DNA from 2 places in the Bacillus sp. MBGLi79 genome. Region 2 is predicted to be linked to the other one. Evidence: a T-box and tRNA genes for the amino acid it is inferred to sense, from the RefSeq annotation. Region 2 holds a T-box; the other holds one or more tRNA genes.

Region 1 (12,339 bases), 620 kb from region 2:
CCGATTTTTTCAGTTTTTTTATATTCGCAGGAGAGCCTTTAGCCGTTATGTCTATCGCTTGTGATTCAGGATCAAGAAATTCAATGTTTTGTGAACTGCTCAGCCCTACAGTCTTGATAGAGACATTCTCAAACTTCTGATCCGCTTCACTATCGACTTCTATATGCAAAGTCACCTTTGACGGCGAGATTTTTTTGACGCCGTCAGGAAGCGGAATATCTGCCTCGATATCGGAATCCTTGTTAATTTTGCTTAAATCTAAGCTGACGCCATCAATAAATTCAAGAGAATCCAACACATCCTGTGAGCCGTAAACCGTTACCTCACTGGGGCTGGATTCAATTTTCGCTATGCTGACACCGTCAGGAAGGCTTCCTGTCCGTTCAATTTTAAAGGGCACTTTTTTACTTGGGCTTGTCACCGGAACGGTAATCTTGATGACCGAGGGCTCAACGTCGACAGGAAGCGCGTTTCCGTCTTTATCATAGACAGTCACTTTCGCTTCCTTTTCAATCGTTTCATCTGCGTTTTCCAAATTCACTGAAGCTTTGACAAGAGAAATATTATCGATCACATTTTTAGATCCGGTAATCTGCACATTTTTCGGACTGACAATCGGCTGCTCCGGAGAATAGCCTTTTTTCATCTTGCTTTTATTGTAGTACTCCACCTCTACAGGAAAGCTTTTGGTCGTCCGTTCCTGTATGGTCACTGTCGTAACAGACGGATTAATTGAGATTGTCAGCCCATCCGACACATTTTTGGCCTTAAGCTCAACCTTATGTGTGCCGGTTTTCAAATGTTCCATATCGGCGTATATTTCAAAGTTCTTGGTCTGCCTAGCCTTTTTCACGGCACTTGTCGAGCCTTTTATCGTGACATTAACCGTTTGCGGAACACCTGTCACGACGTAATTTTCATCATCATAATACGCTTTAACCGGAATATCGGTCAGAGTTGCTTCATCAGTTGTTGATGTCGGAAAGAAAGATTCACCCGGTTTTTTCGGAGTCGGTGCTTGGTTGCTGTTAACAGCCACATAAAGCAAGAGCGCGAAAAGCAGAGCAATGATTTTCACAGCCCAGCGGTTGTTTAAGAATTTATCCATTTTTCTTGCCCCTCCAATACCAGCGGATAGAAGAAGTGTCTCTGGTGTTTTTCTTAAACTCGGCTTCAAGCATTTCTTTCAGCGCTTCTTCTGTCAGCTCTCTGTGAAGGTCGCCGTTCTTTGCCACACTGACGCCGCCGGTCTCTTCAGACACAATAATCGTCAAACTGTCTGTTACTTCACTGATGCCGACAGCCGCTCTGTGCCGCGTGCCCAATTCTTTTGAAATAAACGGGCTTTCAGAAAGCGGCAAATAACAGGCGGCCGCGGCAATTTCATTATTCTTCATAATCACCGCACCGTCATGAAGCGGGGTGTTTGGGATAAAAATATTAATCAGCAGCTCAGAGCTGACTTTGGCATTCAGTGGTATGCCGGTCTCAATATAATCCCCCATTCCAGTATCCCGCTCAATGGTCAGCAGGGCGCCTATACGACGTTTCGCCATATAATTGATCGCTTTTGTGATGGCCTCAATCGTTTTCTGCTGCGCTTCTTCTACAGGCGTGCCGCTCCTTGAAAAAAAGCGGCCGCGGCCTAGCTGTTCAAGCGCTCTTCTCAGCTCAGGCTGAAAGATAATAATAATTGCTAAAAATCCCCATGTTATCGCTTGGTCCATCAGCCACTGAAGTGTGCTGAGGCCCAAATATTGGCTGGCCATACGAACAAGCACGATGACTACAATTCCTTTTAACAGCTGAACCGCTTTCGTGCCGCGTATCACCATAATCAATTTATATATCACATACCAAACAAGGAGAATATCAACGGCATTGCCGAGGTACTGCAAAAAAGGGATATCCTCAAAAGCCATTTCCTCGTCCTCCAAGATTTCAGTCATTTCGTATTTTGTGTTTTACGTGTTACGCATATGTACTTTACATAGCGAGCCCATTATACCACATATCGATTTAGCAAGTGAAATGTGTCAGCCGCTCAGCCCGCAAAAAAAGAGCAAAGCGGCTAACGCGCTTTACTCTTCTCCGTTCGGATTGAATGCATTGAGTACACTTTTCCCCGCAGACTTCATCTTGTACCATGTCCAGTCGAATAATTGATTGATTTCTTCAATTTGACCGGTGACTTGTCCAGCAGAGGCCATATACTTTTCGCCGTTCACGACGGTTACATCCCCGTCTATTTTGCCTTTAATAATCAGCTTGCCGTTTTTGACAGTGACATCACCTTTAACCGTCTCACCTTCCGGCACGGTCACAGTATGATTATGAACCACAAGATTCGGCTGCTTGGACACGCTGAAATTGTGGTCATTATGCCAGCTGTTAAAAAAACCTCCGCCCATCAAAATGATGAATACCGCAGCAGCTGCGATAACGGGATGGCTTCTGAACCATCTTTTCACAGAAGCTCTTTTCTTCTCCTTAGGCAATTTTGCCATGACATTAGCGGTAAAATCCGCGGGGGCTTCGACATGCGATGTGCTCCGTACGAGCGCTATAGATTTCTCCATCTCGTAAAAATGCTTTCTGCATGTCTCGCATGTCTCCAGATGTTCATTTAATACGTGTTCATCTTTTGGAAGGATATCTCCATCAAGATGCATATGCATAAGCTGCACAATTTGTTCAGGACAGCTCATTTCATCACCCCACTTAAAGATCCCTTAATTGTTTTCTAAGAGCCTCTCTGCCTCTGTGAATCCGCGTTTTCACAGTCCCCACAGGAATGTTTAGAATCTCCCCGATTTCAATTAATGAGAGTTCGTCAATATACTTTAATACGATGACTGTTCTGTATTTGTCAGGAAGCTTTAAAATTTTCTGCTGAATCGTGTTTGAGAGCTCCAGCGACACAACTGCATCTTCAGGCAAAACACCATCTGCGGCGATTTGGGAATACATGGTCAAGCCTTCTGTACCAGCCACCTCTGCATCGAGGTAATAATCCGGCTTCTTTTTGCGAATGCGGTCAATGGTCAAATTGGTCGCGATTCGATAAAGCCAAGTTGAAAATTTCCGGTTAATATCAAAACTGTCGATATTAACGTACGCTCTGATGAAAGCCTCCTGTGCAATATCCTCCGCCTCATGCACATTGCCAAGCATACGGTAGCAAAGCTGATAAATTTTATCTTTGTAAATATCTACGATGTCCGCAAATGCATCCTGGTCGCCTTTTTTGACTTGTTTAATTCTTTTTTTAATCATCATTTCCATATTTATCTAACCTCTGCCTTCACCGGTCTGTATGTATACGAGCTTCGTTTCAAAAGGTTTCAATTTTTTTATAAAATAAGTTTATCAAATTTTTGGCAGGGTGTAGATGGTAATTCGTGAATAAACTACCTTAACATATTTTTAAAATTATTATACAGACTGAACAGTTAGAAGTTGGAATGAATTTTAAAAAAGAAAAAAGACACCTTTTGGTCAAAGGTGTCTGTGACTGGGCTAGCTGGATTCGAACCAACGCATGACGGAGTCAAAGTCCGTTGCCTTACCGCTTGGCTATAGCCCAATAATGGTGGAGGGGGGCAGATTCGAACTGCCGAACCCTGAGGGAGCGGATTTACAGTCCGCCGCGTTTAGCCACTTCGCTACCCCTCCACATTAAATTTAGAAAAACAGTGCCGGCAAGAGGACTTGAACCCCCAACCTACTGATTACAAGTCAGTTGCTCTACCAATTGAGCTACACCGGCAAGATGGTGGAGGATGACGGGCTCGAACCGCCGACCCTCTGCTTGTAAGGCAGATGCTCTCCCAGCTGAGCTAATCCTCCAAATGGTGACCCGTACGGGATTCGAACCCGTGTTACCGCCGTGAAAGGGCGGTGTCTTAACCGCTTGACCAACGGGCCGTTGTGTTCTCGTCGAGCTGACAAAAGTTATTATATACAGGTCACCCCCTGTTTGTAAAGAGAAAAATTAAATTTTTTATTTTCAAACTTTTTAACTCCTTTTTTAACTGAAAAAGCCTCCCAACTAAAGTCATTTATTTTATGATAGAGACAAGCAAAGCAAGAGAGGAGAAACCAATATGATTCTAGTCAGTTCCTGCCTTGGAGGCATTGAGTGCAGATATAACGGCTCTCACGCAGCGTCTGAGAAAATCAGAAAACTCGTCGCTAAAAATAGAGCAGTCATGGCTTGCCCTGAACTTCTTGGCGGCTTTTCAACCCCCCGTGAACCCGCAGAAATCATAGGAGGCACCGGCGAGGATGTCCTCAATGGAACCGCAAAAATCGTGACAGCTTCAGGAGAAGACGTCACAGAGCTATATATGGAAGGTGCCGCGAAAACATTGGCTTACGCAAAAGAAATCAACGCCACTGCCGTCATATTAAAAGAAAACAGTCCATCTTGCGGAAGCGGCTTTATCTATAACGGCACATTCTCTGGCAAAAAAATCCCCGGCAGCGGAGTAACCGCCGCACTGCTAAAACAAGCGGGCTACCGCGTCATTTCAGAAAACCAGCTAGACGACATATTGTAAGGAGGCCACCCCATGACTCAAGACATTTCTTTATCCTTCTATAAGCCTGAACACTTGCCCGAGCTTCAATCATTCACGCTCACCAACGATGACAAACGCTTTACCTCCCTCCCGAAAGAGGTGCTGTCTCAGGCTCTGGGCATACAGGACCGATACCCGGTTGTCATCTTAAAAGACGATCTTCCAGTCGGTTTTTTCATTTTACATGCATCAAAAGAAACGCTAGCTTCCTATTCTAACAATCCATTTGCTTTACTGCTCAGCTCCCTGTCTTTAAACGCTGTGCATCACGGAAAAGGGTACGCGAAAAAAGCCATGCTTTTGCTTCCCTCTTTTGTGAGCGGATACTTTCCATGGTGCGACGAAATCATCTTGGCCGTCAATCATCTGAACATACACGCAAAACACCTTTATATGAAATGCGGGTTCATTGATAAAGGACGGCGAAGAATCGGGCCGCTTGGAGAACAGTTGATCCTTCATCATTTCTTATAGTCTTGAGTGAAATAAAATTTCAAAAATGTAAAAACATAGTTGAAATATCATAACAGAAATGAATATACTGAATATTGAGATATATCATTTTAAAACAGGGGGCATCCTCATGTCAGAATCACTAAACCTTCATCATCTTACAACGGAATCACGCAATAGCCAAACGGTTGAAATCCACAAAGCAAACACTCTCGGCATCCTCAAAATGATCAACAACGAAGATATGAAAGTCGCTGCAGCCGTTCAGGAGGTTCTCCCCGACATCAAAACAGCTGTAGACTGCGCGTATGATTCATTTCAACATGGAGGCCGGCTCATATATACAGGCGCAGGCACAAGCGGCAGACTCGGCATCATGGATGCTGTTGAATGTCCTCCCACTTACAGCGTAAGTCCTGATCAGGTCATCGGAATCATGGCTGGAGGCCCCGAAGCCTTTTTACAGGCAGCAGAGGGCATTGAAGACAGTGAAAAAGCAGGAGCTGAGGATTTAAGAAACATACAGCTCACGTCAAATGACACCGTCATTGCCATCGCAGCAAGCGGCCGTACACCTTACGCCGCAGGCGCCCTAAGATACGCCCGCGAAGTCGGAGCGCACACCATCGCCCTTACTTGCAATGAAAATTCCGTCATCAGCAAGGATGCGGACCACAGCATTGAGGTTGTCGTCGGACCTGAGGCCATTACAGGATCAACACGTATGAAAGCTGCAACCGCTCATAAAATGATTCTAAACATGATATCTACCGCTGTAATGGTAAAAATCGGCAAGGTCTACGAAAACTTGATGGTAGACGTCAACGTCAGCAACAAAAAACTAAAAGAACGCGCCATCAGCATCATCCAAATCCTTACAAACGTTTCATACGAAACAGCCAGGAAAACCCTGGAACAAGCCGATCATCACGTCAAAACAGCAATCGTTATGCTCAAAACCAGCACAGATCAGAAACAAGCAAAGACATTACTCGATGAAGCAAACGGTTTCATTGATAAAGCAATCGAAAATTACCATTCATGATAAGGAGAGAACTAGAATGGCAACAGGCGGTTTAGCGATCATCCAATCAATGAAGCATAAACTCCCTCCATCCGAGCGTAAACTTGCAGATTATATCCTAACCCATCCACACAAAGCAATCGAAAGCACCGTCAGCGAAATCAGCACCTTAGCCAATTCAAGTGACGCTGCCGTCATCAGGCTCTGCAAATCACTCGGATTAAAGGGATTTCAAGATTTAAAAATGAGAGTAGCGGGCGATCTGGCAAAGCCTACGTTTCAGGGCTACCGTGATATTGTTCCCCACGAGCCGCTGCCCTCTATTTCCGAAAAAGCGGCCGGCAATGCCATTCAAGCCATTCAGGATACTTCAGACCTGATGGACTACAAAGAACTGGAACAAGCGGTTTCTCTGCTTCTCAAAGCTCACACTGTGCATTTTATCGGCGTCGGGGCTTCCGGCATTGTCGCCAAGGACGCTCAGCAAAAGTGGCTTCGCATTCATAAACAAGCAACCGCGTTTACAGACACTCATCTTGTGGCATCTTTAATCGCAAATGCAGATAAAGACGACATCGTATTCGCCATTTCGTTCTCAGGAGAGACGCAGGAAATCATTGAACTGCTTGCCATGGCTAAGAAAAAAGGCATCACAACGATCAGCCTCACACAATTCAGTCAGACATCCGTCTCCGCACTGGCTGACGTCCCATTGTATACAGCCCATTCCAACGAAGCCTTGATTCGAAGTGCAGCCACTTCCTCCCGTCTCGCCCAGCTTTTTATGATAGATGTATTGTTTTTAGGCATGGCGGCTGAGCAATATGAAGAAACAACCAGCTATATCGATAAAACAAGAGAAGCCATACAATCTATGAGAAAAAAATAAAGCATCTTGAAGGGGAGGGGTTTTTAATGAGCAAAGAAAATAACTACCATCAACTCGCAAAGAAAATCCTCGAGTTATGCGGGGGGAAATCCAATATATCCTCATTTACGCATTGCATGACAAGGCTGCGTATTACACCTTACGATGAAAACAAAGCAGATGCTCAGGCTTTAAGAGCGCTTGACGGAGTATTGGGGGTCGTTGAGGCTGAAACCTTACAAATCATCCTCGGTACAGGAGTCGTCAATCATGTCACAACGGCTTTCTCCAAGCTCGTCTCAGCTGAAGAAGGTGTCGATGTGAATGAAGCAGCCGCCAAAAAGAAAGCCGATATCAATCGAAAGAACGCCACTCCTTTTAAACTTTTCTTACGTAAAATCGCCAGCATTTTTATCCCTCTTATTCCGGCTCTTGTCGCTTCCGGTTTAATTACCGGGATTACCAAAGCAAGTATTCAAGCCGGCTGGCTCTCTGCAGAATCACAAATTGCTGTTGTCCTGACAATCATCGGATCAGGGCTGTTCACTTATCTCGGCATTCTTGTGGGTATCAACGCTTCAAAAGAATTTGGCGGGACACCCGCTCTTGGGGCTTTGGCCGGGATCTTGATTATCAATCCGGAGATCGCAAAGATCAGTTTATTTGGAGAAGAGCTTCTTCCGGGCAGGGGAGGCCTGATCGGAGTCCTTTTCGCTGCTATATTCATTGCTTACACCGAACAATTTATTCGCCGCTTTATTCCTCAATCACTCGATATCATTGTCACACCCACCGTTTCACTGTTAATCACCGGAATCGTAACGTATGTCGTATTCATGCCTTTAGGCGGATTCATTTCTGACGCCATTACATCCGGCCTTCTGTCCATCCTGGACATCGGCGGCATCGCTGCGGGCTTTATTCTGGGCGCAACCTTCCTTCCTCTCGTCGTAACCGGATTGCATCAAGGCTTGACGCCTGTGCACATGGAACTGATCAATTCAATTGGCAATGATCCTCTGCTCCCTATTTTGGCTATGGGAGGTGCAGGACAGGTAGGCGCGGCCTTTGCCGTCTTCGTGAAAACGAAAAAAACAACACTGAGAAAAGCAATCGCCGGCGGGCTTCCGTCAGGCCTGCTCGGCATTGGGGAACCACTCATTTTCGGAGTCACGCTGCCGCTTGGCCGTCCGTTTTTAACGGCATGCTTAGGTGCTGGAATCGGCGGCGCCTTTCAAGCTTATTTTCAAGTAGCCACCTTTGCGATTGGTGTCTCCGGACTGCCGCTTTCCTTTCTAGTCCTGCCTTCGCAAATCATCCTGTATATCGTCGGGCTCTTCATTTCCTACGCGGCCGGCTTTTTATTGACCTATGCATTCGGATATAAAGATGAAATGGCTTCTCAGTTCGATTAAATTGTTTCTGTTTTAGGGATAGTAAACGGGATAGAAGCACAGAAAGGGGATAACCTGTGAAAACAAAGACACTGTTGTTATTCAGTGCCATTTTAACCCTATCGATATTGGCGCCAAATGAAACCTTCGCGCAAACAGCAGACAGCTTGGTTGAGCCGAAAACCATAAATGCAGCAACTGCACAATTCTCGACGAAGAAGCTAAGGAAGGTAGATCAGATGATAGAACGGGATATTGCAGCAGGATTTCCAGGCGCCGTTCTTGTCGTCGTGAAGGATGGACGCATCATAAAAAAAGAAGCATACGGCTACAGTAAAAAGTACGAAGGATCAGAGCTGCTGCGCCATCCGGCAAAAATGAAAACCCGCACGATGTTTGACTTAGCCTCAAATACAAAAATGTACGCCACAAATTTTGCATTGCAGCGCTTAGTCAGCCAAGGAAAACTTGACGTCTATGAAAAAGTTTCTGCATATTTGCCTGGTTTCAAGGATCAGCCTGGAGACCCCATAAAAGGAAAAAACAAGATACGTGTCATTGATGTTCTTCAGCACGAATCAGGGCTTCCATCAAGCTTTTACTTTTACACGCCGGAAAAAGCCGGCAAATACTATTCCCAGGAACGTGACAAAACGATTGAATATTTGACGAAAATTCCGCTCGATTATCAAACCGGGACAAAACACGTATACAGTGACATTGGGTATATGCTCCTCGGCTGTATTGTCGAAAAACTCACCGGAAAACAGCTTGATGGCTACGCGGAGCAAGAGCTCTACAAGCCGTTGAAGCTGAAGCACACCTTGTACAATCCGCTGCAAAAAGGCTTTAAACCAAAGCAGTTCGCAGCTACTGAACGCATGGGCAATACACGTGACGGCGTTATTCAATTCCCTAACATACGCACAAACACGCTGCAAGGAGAAGTGCATGATGAAAAAGCGTTTTACTCAATGGATGGCGTGTCTGGCCATGCCGGATTGTTCTCAAATGCAGATGATATGGCCATTCTGCTGCAAGTCATGTTAAACAAAGGATCATACCGAAACATTTCTTTATTTGATCAGAAAACAGCTGACTTGTTTACAGCACCTTCAGCAACAGATCCAACATTCGCTCTTGGCTGGCGACGGAACGGAAGCAAAAGCATGGAATGGATGTTTGGCCCTTACGCCAGCGCAAATGCTTACGGGCATACAGGCTGGACGGGGACAGTTACAATCATTGATCCGGCATACAATTTAGGCATCGCATTGTTAACAAATAAAAAGCATACCCCAGTTGTTGATCCAGAAGAAAATCCCAACGTCTTTGAGGGTGATCAATTTCCAACAGGCAGTTATGGAAGCGTTATAACCGCGATTTATGAAGCAATGGAATGAATGATTAGACGATAGGAGGAAGTTTCTATGAAACCTGTCTTTCCGCTTATCCTTTCAGCCGTTCTTTTTCTTTCATGTTTTCTCGTGGCTAACCAGAAAGAAGCCACTGCATCTAAAAGTTCAATCGATGCCAATCAGATTGTCAATCGTATGTCATTAGATGAAAAACTCGGTCAGATGCTGATGCCTGATTTTAGAAATTGGCAAAAGAAAGGCGAGTCCTCACCGCAAGCCCTTACGGAAATGAATGAGGAAGTCGCCAGCCTCGTCAAGAAATATCAATTCGGAGGCGTCATTCTTTTTGCAGAAAATGTAAAAACAACAAAGCAAACGGTCCAGCTGACAGACGCTTACCAAAAGGCAAGTCCCAAAATCCCGCTCATGCTTAGTATTGATCAGGAAGGCGGCATTGTAACGAGGCTAGGGGAGGGCACTAATTTCCCAGGGAATATGGCGCTGGGCGCAGCCAGAAGCAGAATCAATGCGTATCAGACCGGCAGCATCATTGGAAAAGAGCTCTCGGCCTTAGGCATCAATACAGATTTCAGCCCTGTCGTAGACATTAACAATAATCCTGATAATCCTGTAATCGGCGTACGGTCATTCAGCTCCAATCGAGAACTGACATCACGACTCGGTTTATACACGATGAAAGGGTTGCAGCGGCAGGATATCGCCTCTGCCCTCAAACATTTCCCGGGACATGGAGACACGGACGTTGACAGCCATTATGGACTGCCGCTCGTTTCCCATGATCAAGAACGGCTTCGAGAGGTCGAGCTCTATCCTTTTCAAAAAGCAATTGATGCCGGTGCTGATATGGTGATGACAGCCCATGTTCAATTCCCTGCCTTTGACGACACCACATACAAAAGCAAACTCGATGGATCGGACATTTTGGTTCCAGCTACACTTTCGAAAAAAGTGATGACAGGCCTTCTTCGTCAGGAAATGGGCTTTAATGGGGTCATCGTTACCGATGCGCTCAATATGAAGGCAATCGCAGATCATTTCGGACAGGAAGAGGCTGTGGTCATGGCCGTAAAAGCTGGTGTCGATATGGCATTAATGCCAGCCTCAGTTACTTCATTGAAAGAAGAACAGAAATTCTCACGTGTTATTCAAGCTTTGAAAGAAGCCGTGAAAAACGGAGACATTCCTGAACATCAAATCAACAAATCAGTTGAAAGAATCATTTCCCTGAAAATAAAACGCGGCATGTATCCAGCACGGAACGACGACAGTACAAAAGAAAAAATAGCCAAAGCCCAAAAAATCGTAGGAAGCAAGCAGCACCTGAAAGCAGAGAAAAAAATAGCTGAAAAAGCAGTAACTGTATTAAAAAATGAACAGCACACTTTGCCGTTCAAGCCCAAAAAAGGCAGCCGAATCTTAATTGTGGCACCTTACGAAGAACAAACTGCTTCAATCGAACAAACCATTCGCGATCTCGTCAATCGTAAGAAAATCAAACCCGTATCTCTCGACAAAATGAATTTTGCCAACCAAGTATTTAAGGCCGAGCATGAAAAACAAGTAAAAGAGGCTGATTATATCATTACCGGTTCCTATGTCGTCAAAAATGACCCTGTCGTCAACGACGGTGTCATCGACGACACCATATCTGATTCAAGCAAATGGGCTACCGTGTTTCCGAGAGCTGTCATGAAAGCCGCACTGCAGCACAATAAACCTTTTGTCTTAATGAGTCTGCGCAATCCCTATGATGCCGCCAATTTTGAAGAAGCAAAGGCACTGATTGCTGTCTATGGCTTTAAAGGATACACAAATGGCCGTTATCTTCAACCTAATATTCCGGCCGGAGTGATGGCGATATTCGGCCAGACAAAACCTAAAGGCACACTTCCAGTTGACATTCCGTCAGTCACGAAACCAGGGAACACCCTTTACCCATTTGGCTACGGTTTAAATATCAAAACGGGAAAACCGCTTTAATGAGGAGGAACATATGAGAAAAACAATATTCGCTTTTCTCACAGGGCTCATGATGTTCGGAACGATAACCGCTGCCTCTGCTTCACCCGATTCAAAGAATCAAACGGCTAAAAAACCTAAAGTCCAGACCGGTATAGACACGCTTTTGCCAGATTATAAAAAACAGCTCAAGGGAAAACGAATCGGACTGATCACCAACCCAACCGGAGTAAATGCATCTCTGAAAAGCAGTGTCGATATACTTTTCGAGAATCCAGAAATCAAACTGACAGCTTTATTCGGCCCTGAACACGGCGTCCGCGGTGACGCCCAGGCTGGAGACGAAGTAGGCTCTTACATTGACGAAAAAACCGGGGTTCCTGTATACAGTCTCTACGGAAAAACGAAGAAACCGACACCAGAGATGCTGAAAAATGTTGATATTCTACTATTTGATATTCAGGATGTCGGGACCCGTTTCTACACGTACATTTATACAATGGCATACGCAATGGAAGCCGCTAAAGAATACGGCATTCCGTTTATGGTGCTGGACCGCCCGAATCCTCAAGGCGGAAATCATATTGAAGGACCAATCTTAGAACCTGAATACGCCTCATTTGTCGGATTGTATCCCATTCCGTTAAAGCATGGGATGACGATAGGCGAATTGGCTATA
Region 2 (12,339 bases):
GAACAAACGTGTGAGTTGTTTGTAGCACCCAAGCTAACAAGGGAATACCAAAAAAGATAACCGTCATTACTAATGCAAATGTAATGCTGACCAGATAGAAACAAAAGTAAAAGAATCCGGATGCAAAGGTAAATAACAAGAAATAGAAATCTTGCAAAGTTTTTTGAGCTGATGCTTTCGTCATTAAAATCTCTCCTCCTCATTCATTGCTAATGCGGTAAAAGCTACTTTTTGATTCTAAGTATTTTTCTGTCACATACGGTAGTGTCAAAGTGTCATGGTTTGTATTTTTGTTACCCTTTATAAAAATGACAAAAGTTCACTATCGACTATGACTCGCCGCGCTTGCTACACTCTGTTCATACGTGGTACGGCCATCAGGAGAAGCTTATACGTATGACAACGTCTCATTTGCGCTCACAGGGTTAGCAGTAGAGAATGTTACTAGCTCCCCTTTCTCGAAATATATGGAAAAGAATATTTTTAAACCATTAGATATGAAATCTACAAGTATGAGCTTTACGTCTGATCCTCTCAAAAGACTGGCTATACCTTATGGTCCCACCGGCGATCCAAATATAAAACAGATTTCTTCCGTCTAATATAGTGGATTATTATTTTTATAATGGAAATGATAAGCATGCAAAAAACCGATTCTCTTTACACTAAAAAGAATCGGTTTCTAGTTTTATCCTCTAGATAACATTGGATAAAGGAATGAGGAAACTGAGATATTATCACTTGAGAGCATTAATTGTAACCTTGGCAGCCTGCGCAATCAGTTCATTATCATAGGTAGCATCTTTCTTATCTCGGCTGGACAGAATTGCGATGATAATAGGTGCTCTATTCGGTGGCCAAATGATGGCGATATCATTTCGTGTTCCGTAGCTACCGGCTCCAGATTTATCACCGACTTCCCAGTCTTTTGGTACGCCAGCGCGGATGAGTTTGTCTCCTGTAGCATTTCCACGCATCCAATCTGTAAGAATTTTACGTTTGTCAGCTGGGAGCGCATTTCCGACTGTGAAAGCCTTAAGATCGGTAGCAAGTGTTTTTGCTGTACTTGTATCACGAATGTCTCCCGGAATAGCTTCGTTCAAATCCGTCTCAAAGCGATTAGCCACGGTAACGTTATCACCAATCTGTCTAAGCGCTTTTTCAAAGCCTTTAGGTCCGTCTAGTTTCTTGAATAAAAGGTTCCCCGCAGTGTTATCACTATAACGAATAGCAGCCTCGCAAATTTCCCCAAGGGTCATCCCAGTGTCCACATGTTTCTCTGTGACTGGTGAATACGTAACTAAGTCATTTTTGGTATAGGTAATGACCTCGTTTAATTTGTCAATTGAGTTTTGCTGTAATACAGCTCCTGCCGCCAAAGCTTTGTAGGTAGATGCGTAAGCAAACCGTTTATTAGGTCGATAAGTTACTGTCTGGTTTGTACCAGTGTCGATAGCATAGACACCTAGTCGAGCGTCAAACTTTTTCTCAAGTTGAGCGAACTCTCGATGAGTCGCATGGTTTGCATGATTGGTTTGCTCTGTTTTTTCTTTTGCTTCAACTTGCAATGGTTCACCTATAAAGAATTTTACGCTTGCAAGGCTTAAACTTAGTATGCCAACACACACCCCTATTTTTAGCATCCTTGTACTTTTCAAAATGATCATTCCCTTCAGACTTTTAATATTTAAAACGGATGTTAAATTAGATACAATTGTATTGAATTTGAACATCAGTTTTTAAAATTACACTTAATAGACAATCTAAATAACAATATTGTTCCATATCTTTTAAAAAAATAATTTAACCTTAAGGTAAAATAGAACCTACATAGAGAAGGGGTTTATGTTACATACAAGAAGCTTTGAATTTTTTGAGCAAATAGTTGTAATTCATCAGATACAGAAATAGGCATGCAAAAGGAAATGATGACTAGTACAGCTGATTCCCCGTTAGGAAAGTATGGGCTTAGCATACATGCAACAAAATTGCCGGACGGTACCAAAGTATGGGGGCATGGTGGTGGTATTCCCGATTTACTAACTTTGCAGGTGGAACGGAAGATGGTCAACATGTCATTTCGATAAACATCAATGTACTAGGAGCAGAAAAACATATCAAGAATATTTCAGTCTCAGAGTTTGCAGGGAAAACCAAACAGGTAGTAACCAATTAAAAAATCCCAAGTGTCATAGCAGGCGGATTAAAGAAGGGTAAACGCTGGCCTTATGCAACAGGGACAGCGAGTTACGAGGTACCGCGCGCAGTAGAACCGAACCTTTCATTTCGTATTGGAAGCATCACGAAGACGTTCACAGCGTCCGTTATACTGCAGTTGGCTGAGGAGAAACAATTAAACCTTGATGATTCGGTTGAAAAATGGTTACCGGGGATCGTACAGGGTAATGGGTATGACGGTAACAAAATTACCATTCGTCAGCTATTGAATCATACAAGCGGGATTGCATCCTATACAGATTTGAATATGACGGAATGAGACCGAGATCTCTAATACTTGATCCTTTTGAATCGGCAGTTCATTCACTGCCTCATAATAGTTAAGACAGTTACCGCATTCACACATATCCTTTATATCTTTCTCATACTGCTTTCTCGTTTCTTCCACGTCGGCTTTTATCAACCAATCGCCGACTCGAATGGTTTCGTACATCATATCCCCCTAAAAATGAAAAACCCCGAGTCTTGTTTCGGCTCGGGATTTTCCATGTCCTATTTCTGTATCACCAGTTTACTCAATGTTTAGGAAAAATATCACAAATATTCTAAAAGTTAACAGAAAATTCACAAATTAATTGTCTTCCGGAAGCAGGCTCGTTTTTAACTCATCTGAGGAACGGTCCCATAGGCCCTGATCATGCTTTTTCAGAAATTCGCCTAGTACACGCTTCGAGCTGTCGTCCATTTTATCAACGATGATTTTCCGTTTCATGGATTTATCCATCAGATTCACATGCTCAGGCAGTGACTTGTAGCCTCTTCTGATGCTTCTGTCGACCGTCATTTCACAGGCTGTTACCCCTGCGTAATAAGGGCCCTCTTCTCTTCTGTCAATCGTCACCCACACAAGCCAGTATGGTTTTCCGTTCGGAACTTCTTCTTTATTCGGGAGAAATTTAATTCCTTTTTCAACGGTGCTGCGGGCATGCATGGCGCCGATGTCTACGAACGCTTCTTTTTCCTCTACATCGACGAACACGGGAGAAATGTTATCAAGGCTGAGTGCCCCTACGCCAAAACCGCCGTGTCCGTCTGTCGGATCACTTTTGATAATATTAAACCCGATTGATTTTTTCTTTTTTTCTTCCATGAAGTTCTACCTCCTACAAAAGCGGTTGAAATATCGCTGAAAACAGCTTTAAAATCGAATCTCTTCCTGCATTAAGCAGCGGCCACAGCACGTAAGATCCGAGCGGTGTCACAAACAAAACCAAAAACACGATAAAGCCGTAGTTCTCCGCTTGCGTCATTTTGGCACGCACGCCCGGCGGAACGAGATCTTCGATAATTCGATAGCCATCGAGCGGAGGAAGCGGCAGCAGATTAAATAAAAACAAGACAAGATTCAGCTGTATCCAAATAGAAAAAAACTGATCCAATCCCGTGCTGAATGCCGCAAGCATTTCCATTCCGTACGCATGCATCAACACTAACAAAAAGAAACCGATAAAGGCAAGAATCAGGTTACTGACAGGCCCGGCTATAGATACGAGCACACCGGCAAGCCGTGGTTTCTTAAAGAAGCGGCGATTAACAGGAATGGGACGCGCCCATCCAAAGCCGGCCACCAAAATCAAAATGGTACCGAACGGATCAAGGTGCTTGATAGGATTCAGCGTCAGTCTTCCTTGTTTTTTCGCCGTATCGTCACCAAATTTGTATGCGACATAAGCATGGGCAAGCTCATGCATCGTAAACGACACAATTAGCGTGATGACGAGGTATGGCATTAAAGATAACGGATAATATAAAAAACGGTCCAAGTGAGATATCCCTCTTTCTCAAAATGCAAGAATTTACTTTATTCAGTATACTATAAGAAGCCTCTTTTTCTAAAGAGAGGAAACGAGATAAAGGAGGATTCAGCACACATGCCATACGTAACTGTCAAAATGCTCGAAGGCCGTACAGACGAGCAAAAGCGCAATCTTGTTGAGAAAGTAACAGAAGCCGTAAAGGAAACAACCGGCGCTTCTGAAGAAAAAATTGTTGTCTTTATAGAAGAAATGAGAAAAGACCATTATGCCGTTGCAGGCAAACGCCTGAGCGATATGGAATAATCTCTATAAAGCCGGCGCTTCGCGCACCGGCTTTTTCTATCTCTATTGAGCCAGCTTCGCAATAATCGCCAAGAACGTCTTCTTCTCTTCGGCTGTTAAACGTTCAAACATCCCGTCAATCAGCTGCTGGCGGTTTTCGATCATTTGTTCAGCCGCTCCCCGGCCCGATTCAGAAAGCGTAATCCATACGGTACGGCGGTCATTATTATTTCTGGATCTCTCAATAAACCCTTCCTGCTCTAAATGATTCAGAGCTGTAGTCGTGGCAGAGGGAGACAGTGTGACCTCCTTCAAAATATCCTTTATGGTGCAGCTCCCATGTCTGTATATGATCCGCAGAATAAATCCTCTTACATTATTCACGTGTTTCGGAACGGTGGCTTCATCTAATTGCTTCGTGCTTTTCAAATATTTTGTAAGTGCGTGATCCAGCAAATTTGCTTCCAGTTTGTCATGGTCCATGTCAATTTCCCCATTTCGAGATGCATTCATAACATACGAACGATATGATTTACTTATTATTTTACTGATTCCGAATAGGGAAAGTCAAAAAAGCAAAATGTGAATTCACAGCTTTTATCCTACATGCCTCGATTTTCCACCTGTTTCACAAGCTTATCTTTGAATGTCTGAAAAGAAACGTGTTCATTCTGCTGATGTCCGAATTGGCGGACGTTTACCGCATTCTCCTGCTCCTCATGATCTCCAAGCACCAGCACGTACGGGATTTTCTGCATCTGCGATTCTCTGATTTTATAGCCGAGCTTCTCATTGCGCTCATCAATGCCGGCTCTTATCCCCGCCTGCTTCAGCTTCGCCTGCACCTTTCTGCAATAATCCAAGTGTACGTGCGAAACCGGTATGATTTGAACCTGGATCGGTGCGAGCCAGACTGGAAAAGCCCCGCCGTAATGCTCAATCAAAATACCGAAGAAACGGTCAATCGAGCCGAAAACCGCTCTGTGGATGACAACGGGACGAACCTTTTCATTGTGTTCGTTGATATATGCTAAATCAAATTTTTCCGGCATTTGAAAATCAAGCTGAATTGTCGCACATTGGTGGCTCCGTTTTAGGGCATCTTTTATGTGGAAATCAATTTTTGGCCCGTAAAACGCCCCATCGCCTTCATTGATCTCATAAGAGAGGCCAAGCTCCTCAAGGACGCGTGCTAAGGCACGCTCCGACGCTTCCCAAAGGCTGTCATCGCCTAATGAATCCTCCGGGCGAGTCGAAAGCTCAACTGAATACTCGAAACCAAATGTCCGATATACCTCATCAATCAGCCGAATCGCTTCTTTGATCTCACTCTCAATCTGATCCTCCCGAACGAAAATATGGGCGTCATCCTGACAGAACGTCCGAACGCGAAGCATTCCGTTTAAAGCCCCGCTGTATTCATGGCGATGCACCTGTCCGAATTCCGCCATGCGAATCGGCAGATCCCGATAAGAATACAGGCTGTTTTTAAAGATGAGCATATGGCCGGGACAATTCATCGGCTTCATTGCAAACCTTGTATCATCTACTTCTGAGAAGTACATATTGTCGCGATAATGATCCCAATGGCCTGACTGCTCCCATAACCGCTGATTCATCATAAACGGCGTACGCACCTCATCGTAGCCGGCATTTGTTTGCAGTTCACGCGAGAAGCGTTCCAGCTCATTGCGGACAATCTGCCCTTTCGGCAAATAAAACGGCATCCCAGGCGCTTCTTCAGAAAACATAAACAGCCCTAACTGTTTGCCGAGCTTGCGATGGTCTCGTTTTGCCGCTTCTTCCAGCATATGCAGGTGCGCATCCAAATCTTTTTTCTTTTGAAACGCAACCCCGTACACCCGCTGCAGGACTTCATTTTTGCTGTCTCCCCGCCAATAAGCGCCTGATACTCTTGTCAGTTTGAACGCCTTGATCATTCCTGTAGAAGGAAGATGCGGCCCGCGGCACAGGTCAATGAATTCTCCTTGCTGGTACAGCGTGATATCCTCCCCGTGCGGAATATCCTTTAAAATCTCAAGCTTGAGGCGCTCGTCTTTTTGTGCAAACAGCTCTTCAGCTTCTTCGTAAGAAACCTCTATACGTTTGATTTCAAGGTTCTCATTTATAATGTGTTTCATTTCTTTTTCGATAGCCTCTAAGTCTCCTGATCCCAAGCTTTTCTCCAGCTTCATGTCATAGTAGAAGCCGTCTTCAATCACAGGCCCTACCCCCAATGACACTTCGCCGTACAGCCGTTTTACTGCTTGAGCCAGCACGTGCGCTGATGTGTGGCGAAGCACCTGCAAGCCTTCTTGTGAATCGAGTGTGACAATCGAAAGCTCAGCATCCTCCTCCAGCTTGAAACTGAGATCAACAAGCTTGCCGTTGACCTGACCTGCAGCCGCCTTCTTTTGCAGACTGGAACTGATCGAACCAGCTGCTTCCTTGATTGTGATGCCTTTCGGATATTCCTTGATCTGTCCGTCCGGAAGCTGAATGTGTACATGTTTACTCATTTTAAAACACTCCTTATTCATTGTTGTATATAAAAAAACACACCCGTCCCGCAGATAGGGACGAGTGTGTGATTAACCCGTGGTTCCACCCAAGTTCCCGACAAACACGATGTTGTCGGCTCGGTGCTGTAACGCAGCATAGACGGCATTGGATACTTTAGTTCCCCAATGCTGCTCAAAGGCGGTAAATGATATTCCTAAGCTGGGAAGCTCTCACCTTTTCTTTCCTCTCTGAAAACCGTAAAAATCATTCATGTCCTTTTCATCGCATATATTCAATTCATAAAAAAACACACCCGTCCCGCAGATAGGGACGAGTGTGTGATTAACCCGTGGTTCCACCCAAGTTCCCGACAAACACGATGTTGTCGGCTCGGTGCTGTAACGCAGCATAGACGGCATTGGATACTTCAGTTCCCCAATGCTGCTCAAAGGCGGTAAATGATACTCCTAAGCTGGGAAGCTCTCACCTTTCCTTCCCTCTCTGAAAACCGTAACTATCATTCATGTCCTTTTCATTGCATGTATTTAATTCATAAAAAAAAACACACCCATCCCTCTAAAAGGGACGAATGTGTTGATCATCCGTGGTTCCACCCAAATTCCCGATCAATTCAATTACACATGGTGATCGGCTTGAAGATGCTGTAACGCAGCATGACGGTATCAGATACTTGTTTTCCCCGATACGGCTCAAAGGCGGTAAGCTGCTTTCTCTGCGTTAGGAAGATTTCAGCTGTCCTTCCCTCTCTGGAAACCGTAAAAAGCATCTCATGTCCTTATCAGTGCCTGTTGTTTCAATAATTTTTTATATCTTACTATATATTCCCACAAAGCGCAATCAGTGATTTACATTTTTTCTGACGCGGCAGTCCCGTTATGGGCAGCCAGAAACAGCCATACAAGCAATGCAGCGAGGCTGTACGCCGCCCCCATCATCAAAAATGTAAACCCGGCACCGGCGTACCAAGTGGCGGACAGATGAATGATCACCCCGGTTATCGCTACGCCGACCAAAGCTCCGATTTGCCGGTTTGCATTTAACGCCGCACCGGCAATGTTCGCATGCCTTTGCCCGGCAGCCTGCATGATCACAGTTGTCATGGCAGGAACTGTAATACCGGTACAGAGGTTCATGACAGACATCAAAACCGCCAGCTGCCAATAAGGAAAATCCGGAGAAATCAGCACAAACAACAGCAATGCAATGATACAGCTGACCGCCATTGAGACAAACATAAGCTGCCCGGCTTCAAATCGATTCGCCAGACGGGCGAACAGCAGATTGCCGATCACGAAGACCGCCATCATCGGCAGCAGCTCAACTCCGGCCATGAAGGAGTTTGCGCCTCCTGCTTCCTGCAAAAAAAGACTCATCATAAACATGCCGCCAAAAAGAGCAAAATTCAGCAAAAACCCGATAAATTGGGCCGCTGAGAAACGGCCGTTTTTATATAAGGACGCCGGCAGGATGGGTGTTTTCGCAGAAATTTCCCGCAGCAAAAACAGCACAAATGTCAAAATCGCTGCAGTACATGCTAGAAGAATCACGGGCGAGCGCCAGCCCGCTGAAGGCCCCTGTATCAATGCATAGGAAAGAAAGCCGAGAGCCATCATGCCAAGCAGATGCCCGGTGATGTTCACGCGGCCGGTTTTTCCCGGGACGCGGCTGAGAATTCGGTAAGCTGAAATGAGCGCGGCAGCCCCCAACGGCACATTGATCAGAAAAATACTCTGCCAGCCTGCCAACTGTACCAGCATACCCCCAATAAAAGGCCCAAGGGCTGAAGCAGCAGAAACAAGCGCGGCCCACAGTCCAAACATTCTCGCCCGCGCCCGTTCATCAGGGTAAGAGGCAGCCAAAAGACTGAGTGAGCTTGGCATAAACAAGGCTGCGCCAATTCCCTGTATAAGACGTCCGGCAATCAGCATCTGCCCATTAAAGGATGCAGCGCATAGACAAGAGGCGAGAACAAAAACAGCTAAACCCAGGATATAGATCGCCTTCGATCCGAAACGGTCGGCCAAGGCTCCGCCCGCCAGCAGAAGTGACGCAAAAGTAAGAATGTACCCGTCCACAACCCACGTTACACCTGAAAGTGACATTGAAAGAGTGTTTTTCATATCCGCCATCGCCACATTCACAACGGTTACATCAAGAGTAGCCATGAGAAAACCCAGAGCGAGCACGATCAGTACAGATATTCCTGTTGATGAATCTGTTTTGTGTAAAGATCCGCTGTTTTTCATTGCAATTGCCCTTTCATTTGCTCGTTTATCCAATCATCTATTTTTTCAAGATCATACAATTCCCCTACTCTGTCCATGACATGCTGCAAGGACTCTTCTTTCATGAGATTGGCCCATTTATCCTCGATTTCCGCCATGACTGTCTCCAGCACACAGTTTTCACCCTCGAATACAGATTGCAGCAGACCTTTTCCCTGATACATCGAACCTCTGCCTTCGACCGCTTGATAAATATCATAAAGCGTAATGTCCGCCAAAGGCTTCGTTAGGGTAAAACCGCCCTTCGTCCCTGGCAAGGATTCTGCCAAACCTGCTTGAACCAATGTTCTCATCAGCTTCTTCAAATAAGACGGAGACACGCGCAATCGCTGGCTTATTGCCTCTGACGTCAAAGAAGCCTGTACAGGCAGCCGTGACAGTAAAAGCAACACAGAAACCGCCTGCTCCATCCCGGATTTCATTTTCATCATACACACTCCCGATTCATTATGGATAACTATTATCCACAATAGATCCCTTAGCGGCTTTTGTCAATAAAAAAAGCAAAAGAAACGGTTCATTTCTTTTGCTTGGTATCCTTAACAAATCTGCTTCAGTTCCTCTATGTATTGAAGCGCTTCGTCATATTCTTCATTTGTATATTTTTGCTTGCTTTTGATTGTAAAGACTTTTTCTTTCTTTTCCTCATCCTCAAGCCCGTCAAAGTAAAGGATCGTGGAAACCAGCTCTAAAAACCGTGATGAACGGCTGTTTACACTGTCGATATAGCCTTTCATATCCGGCATGTTCAGATCAGCATGGTCTAAAAATGCGGAGCCTGTCTCAGTAAGCGAATACCGGTATTGAAAGTAGCCGCCCTTTTTTTCCTTCACCTCATGCAGAAATCCAAGGTTGCACAGCTCTTCAATCTGGAGCGTCAGTTCCTCTGAATATGGTCCGTAAAAGTGAAAATCATATTTCTCATAGAAAGGAAACTGCATTTTCTTGGCGATATAAATCATTTTCTGCAGCTTCTTTCGCCCGATGATTTCTCCAGAATCCGAGAACACCTTCATCAGTTTTGCATGTTCTTTCAACAAATTCCCGACATCTCCTTTTTCCTTCTTTCCAATTTCTATGTCAGTCCCAGCAGCTGCCGGATTTTCATTTTCGCTTCCGGATGTTTAGAGCCGTCACAAATCAAGTCCTTTGGATAGTACAGCTTGTGGTCCGTCCGCCGTTTACCGGAGATGGATTCCACAATAGCCGACTGCCTGGACAGCTCTTTAATTTGGCCGTTTTGCGTCAAGAGATGGATCGGCAGACGCTCCTCTTCCTCTCCCGGCCGGTAAAAATCGTATGGCAGATCTGAAGAAGAATCAACGACCAAATAATAGCTCGGATCGATCCCCGCCTCTTTGAACAATGACGTCAGCTCAAAATAAGCCGACATTTCTTCATTCGGATTGAATTCAACGTATTGGAACAGCTGGCGGTTAATGAATCTGCGGCACAAGTCGGATAAAATCGCGTCTTCTTCATCCTCCCAGGCCTGGAAGTAATACAAAATAATAGATTCATCCAGCTTTACATAATCCTCCAGTGTCAATTTCCCCTCAAAAATAGAATAAAAATGAACCGGAGCGTGAGTGAAGACATAGCCTTCATCATGCAGCTGCTTCGCCCTGTGAAGAATCTTCGTTAAAATGACCTCTGCACTTCTGGTCACAGGATGGAAGTAGACCTGCCAGTACATTTGGTAACGGCTCATGATATAGTCTTCGACAGCGTGCATTCCGCTTTCTTTAATGACGATCTGATCCTCGCGCGGCCGCATCACCCGAAGAATCCGCTCCATATCAAAATGGCCGTAGCTGACGCCCGTATAATAGGCGTCACGCTGCAGGTAATCCATCCGGTCTGCGTCAATTTGACTCGAAATGAGGCTGACCACTTGCTTGTTTTTATATGTTTTGGCAATGACTTCAGCAACATCCTGGGGGAAATCCGGGCTCACCTTTCTGAGCACCTGGTTAACCTCCGTGTCTCCCAAAATGATACCTCTTGTAAAATCTTCGTGGTCAAGGTGAAAGACCTTTTCAAATGAATGCGAGAACGGCCCGTGCCCGAGATCATGAAGCAGCGCCGCGGCCAAACAGAGTTCGCGCTCACTGTCATCCCATTCAGGGCGGCCTTTAAAGACGTCATCAACCATTCTCCTGACAATTTCATAGACACCGAGAGAATGGTTGAACCGGCTGTGCTCAGCCCCATGGAACGTCAAATAGGTCGTGCCGAGCTGCTTAATTCTGCGGAGACGCTGAAATTCACGGGTTCCGATCAAATCCCATATCAGCTTGTCCCGAACATGAACATAGCGGTGCACCGGATCTTTAAACACTTTTTCTTCTGATAATTTTCCATTTGGATACGCCATCGTCATTCCCTCTTTTTTTTAGCCGTGTTTCTATTATATCGACTCTATTCTTTGAAAACATCCTTGAATTTGCCCGGCGATTTGTTCCATCTTCATGAAAAACACATCTTGTGAAGCAAAAAAGCCTGACCTGAGGGCCGAGGCTAAGAAAAAATATGTTTTTACTTTTTTATTTTCTTTTTTACTTTGTCAATCAGCTCATCCTCTGTCGGAGCTGACAGCGGGCGATTGTTCACAAAAGCAAATGATTTTTTCCGTCCGGGCCCGCAATAAGATTGGCATCCTACCTCAACCTTTGCGTCCGGGTCCACTTCTTTCAAACGCGGCAGCAATGTTTTGATATTAGTGGCTTGGCAATCATCACACACTCGAAATTCATTAGCCATGACGTACGCTTCCCTTCATTTCTATGTTCATCTATGTGAATAACCTAAAATCACGTTTCAAAAAAATCACATCACTCTTCATTTTACAAGGATTCGACTGTTCCTGCAAGCCGCTCCATCCTTCGTATCTCCTATTCTTTCAGCCAATTTGTATAAATATTTTCCAACCTGGACATTCTAATACCATGAAAAGAAAAATGGGAGTTGAGATAAATGACAAAACAACGACAAGACGCTTGGTCAGAGGAAAACGATCTGCTTTTAGCTGAAACAGTGCTTCGGCATGTGAGAGAGGGCAGCACTCAATTGAATGCATTTGAAGAAGTCGGCGATAAATTAAACCGGACATCCGCAGCCTGCGGATTCAGATGGAACGCGGTGGTCCGCCATCAATATGAAAAAGCGCTTCAGCTTGCGAAGAAACAGCGAAAACAGCGGATGAGAGCGCTTGGAAAAGGGCAGCCTGCGAAAAAAAGACTATTATATCAGCC

The links. A T-box is a leader RNA that pairs with one kind of tRNA and senses whether it is charged. The one in region 2 lies ahead of thrS (threonine--tRNA ligase), so its partner is inferred to be a tRNA-Thr.
Region 1: it has a tRNA-Thr gene. The T-box ahead of thrS (threonine--tRNA ligase) is inferred to sense a tRNA for this amino acid. The anticodon was not compared.

Annotation. Positions count from the first base shown of each region.
Region 1 is NZ_CP026521.1:225,246-237,584, reverse strand. It holds gene cdaR (CdaA regulatory protein CdaR) at 1-1,108, opposite strand, end outside; gene cdaA (diadenylate cyclase CdaA) at 1,101-1,922, opposite strand; gene rsiW (anti-sigma-W factor RsiW) at 2,082-2,708, opposite strand; gene sigW (RNA polymerase sigma factor SigW) at 2,722-3,285, opposite strand; tRNA gene C1T29_RS01360 (tRNA-Gln) at 3,515-3,586, opposite strand; tRNA gene C1T29_RS01355 (tRNA-Tyr) at 3,591-3,675, opposite strand; tRNA gene C1T29_RS01350 (tRNA-Thr) at 3,697-3,769, opposite strand; tRNA gene C1T29_RS01345 (tRNA-Val) at 3,774-3,849, opposite strand; tRNA gene C1T29_RS01340 (tRNA-Glu) at 3,853-3,927, opposite strand; gene C1T29_RS01335 (2-thiouracil desulfurase family protein) at 4,107-4,562, shown strand; gene C1T29_RS01330 (GNAT family N-acetyltransferase) at 4,575-5,057, shown strand; gene murQ (N-acetylmuramic acid 6-phosphate etherase) at 5,167-6,081, shown strand; gene C1T29_RS01320 (MurR/RpiR family transcriptional regulator) at 6,098-6,949, shown strand; gene C1T29_RS01315 (PTS transporter subunit EIIC) at 6,976-8,343, shown strand; gene amiE (N-acetylmuramoyl-L-alanine amidase) at 8,400-9,725, shown strand; gene nagZ (beta-N-acetylhexosaminidase) at 9,753-11,681, shown strand; gene C1T29_RS01300 (exo-beta-N-acetylmuramidase NamZ family protein) at 11,695-12,339, shown strand, end outside.
Region 2 is NZ_CP026521.1:4,425,706-4,438,044, forward strand. It holds partial or broken gene C1T29_RS22590 (sensor domain-containing protein) at 1-184, opposite strand, end outside; partial or broken gene C1T29_RS22595 (serine hydrolase) at 366-575, shown strand; gene bla (class A beta-lactamase) at 738-1,676, opposite strand; partial or broken gene C1T29_RS22605 (serine hydrolase domain-containing protein) at 1,914-2,467, shown strand; gene C1T29_RS22610 (hypothetical protein) at 2,441-2,671, opposite strand; gene C1T29_RS22615 (YwhD family protein) at 2,810-3,328, opposite strand; gene C1T29_RS22620 (site-2 protease family protein) at 3,342-4,001, opposite strand; gene C1T29_RS22625 (2-hydroxymuconate tautomerase) at 4,110-4,298, shown strand; gene C1T29_RS22630 (MarR family transcriptional regulator) at 4,341-4,760, opposite strand; gene thrS (threonine--tRNA ligase) at 4,880-6,796, opposite strand; T-box leader at 6,850-7,071, opposite strand; T-box leader at 7,103-7,324, opposite strand; T-box leader at 7,358-7,591, opposite strand; gene C1T29_RS22640 (MFS transporter) at 7,646-9,046, opposite strand; gene C1T29_RS22645 (Rrf2 family transcriptional regulator) at 9,043-9,513, opposite strand; gene C1T29_RS22650 (YwgA family protein) at 9,625-10,125, opposite strand; gene C1T29_RS22655 (HD domain-containing protein) at 10,161-11,462, opposite strand; gene C1T29_RS22660 (YuzB family protein) at 11,624-11,848, opposite strand; gene rsfA (prespore-specific transcription regulator RsfA) at 12,062-12,339, shown strand, end outside.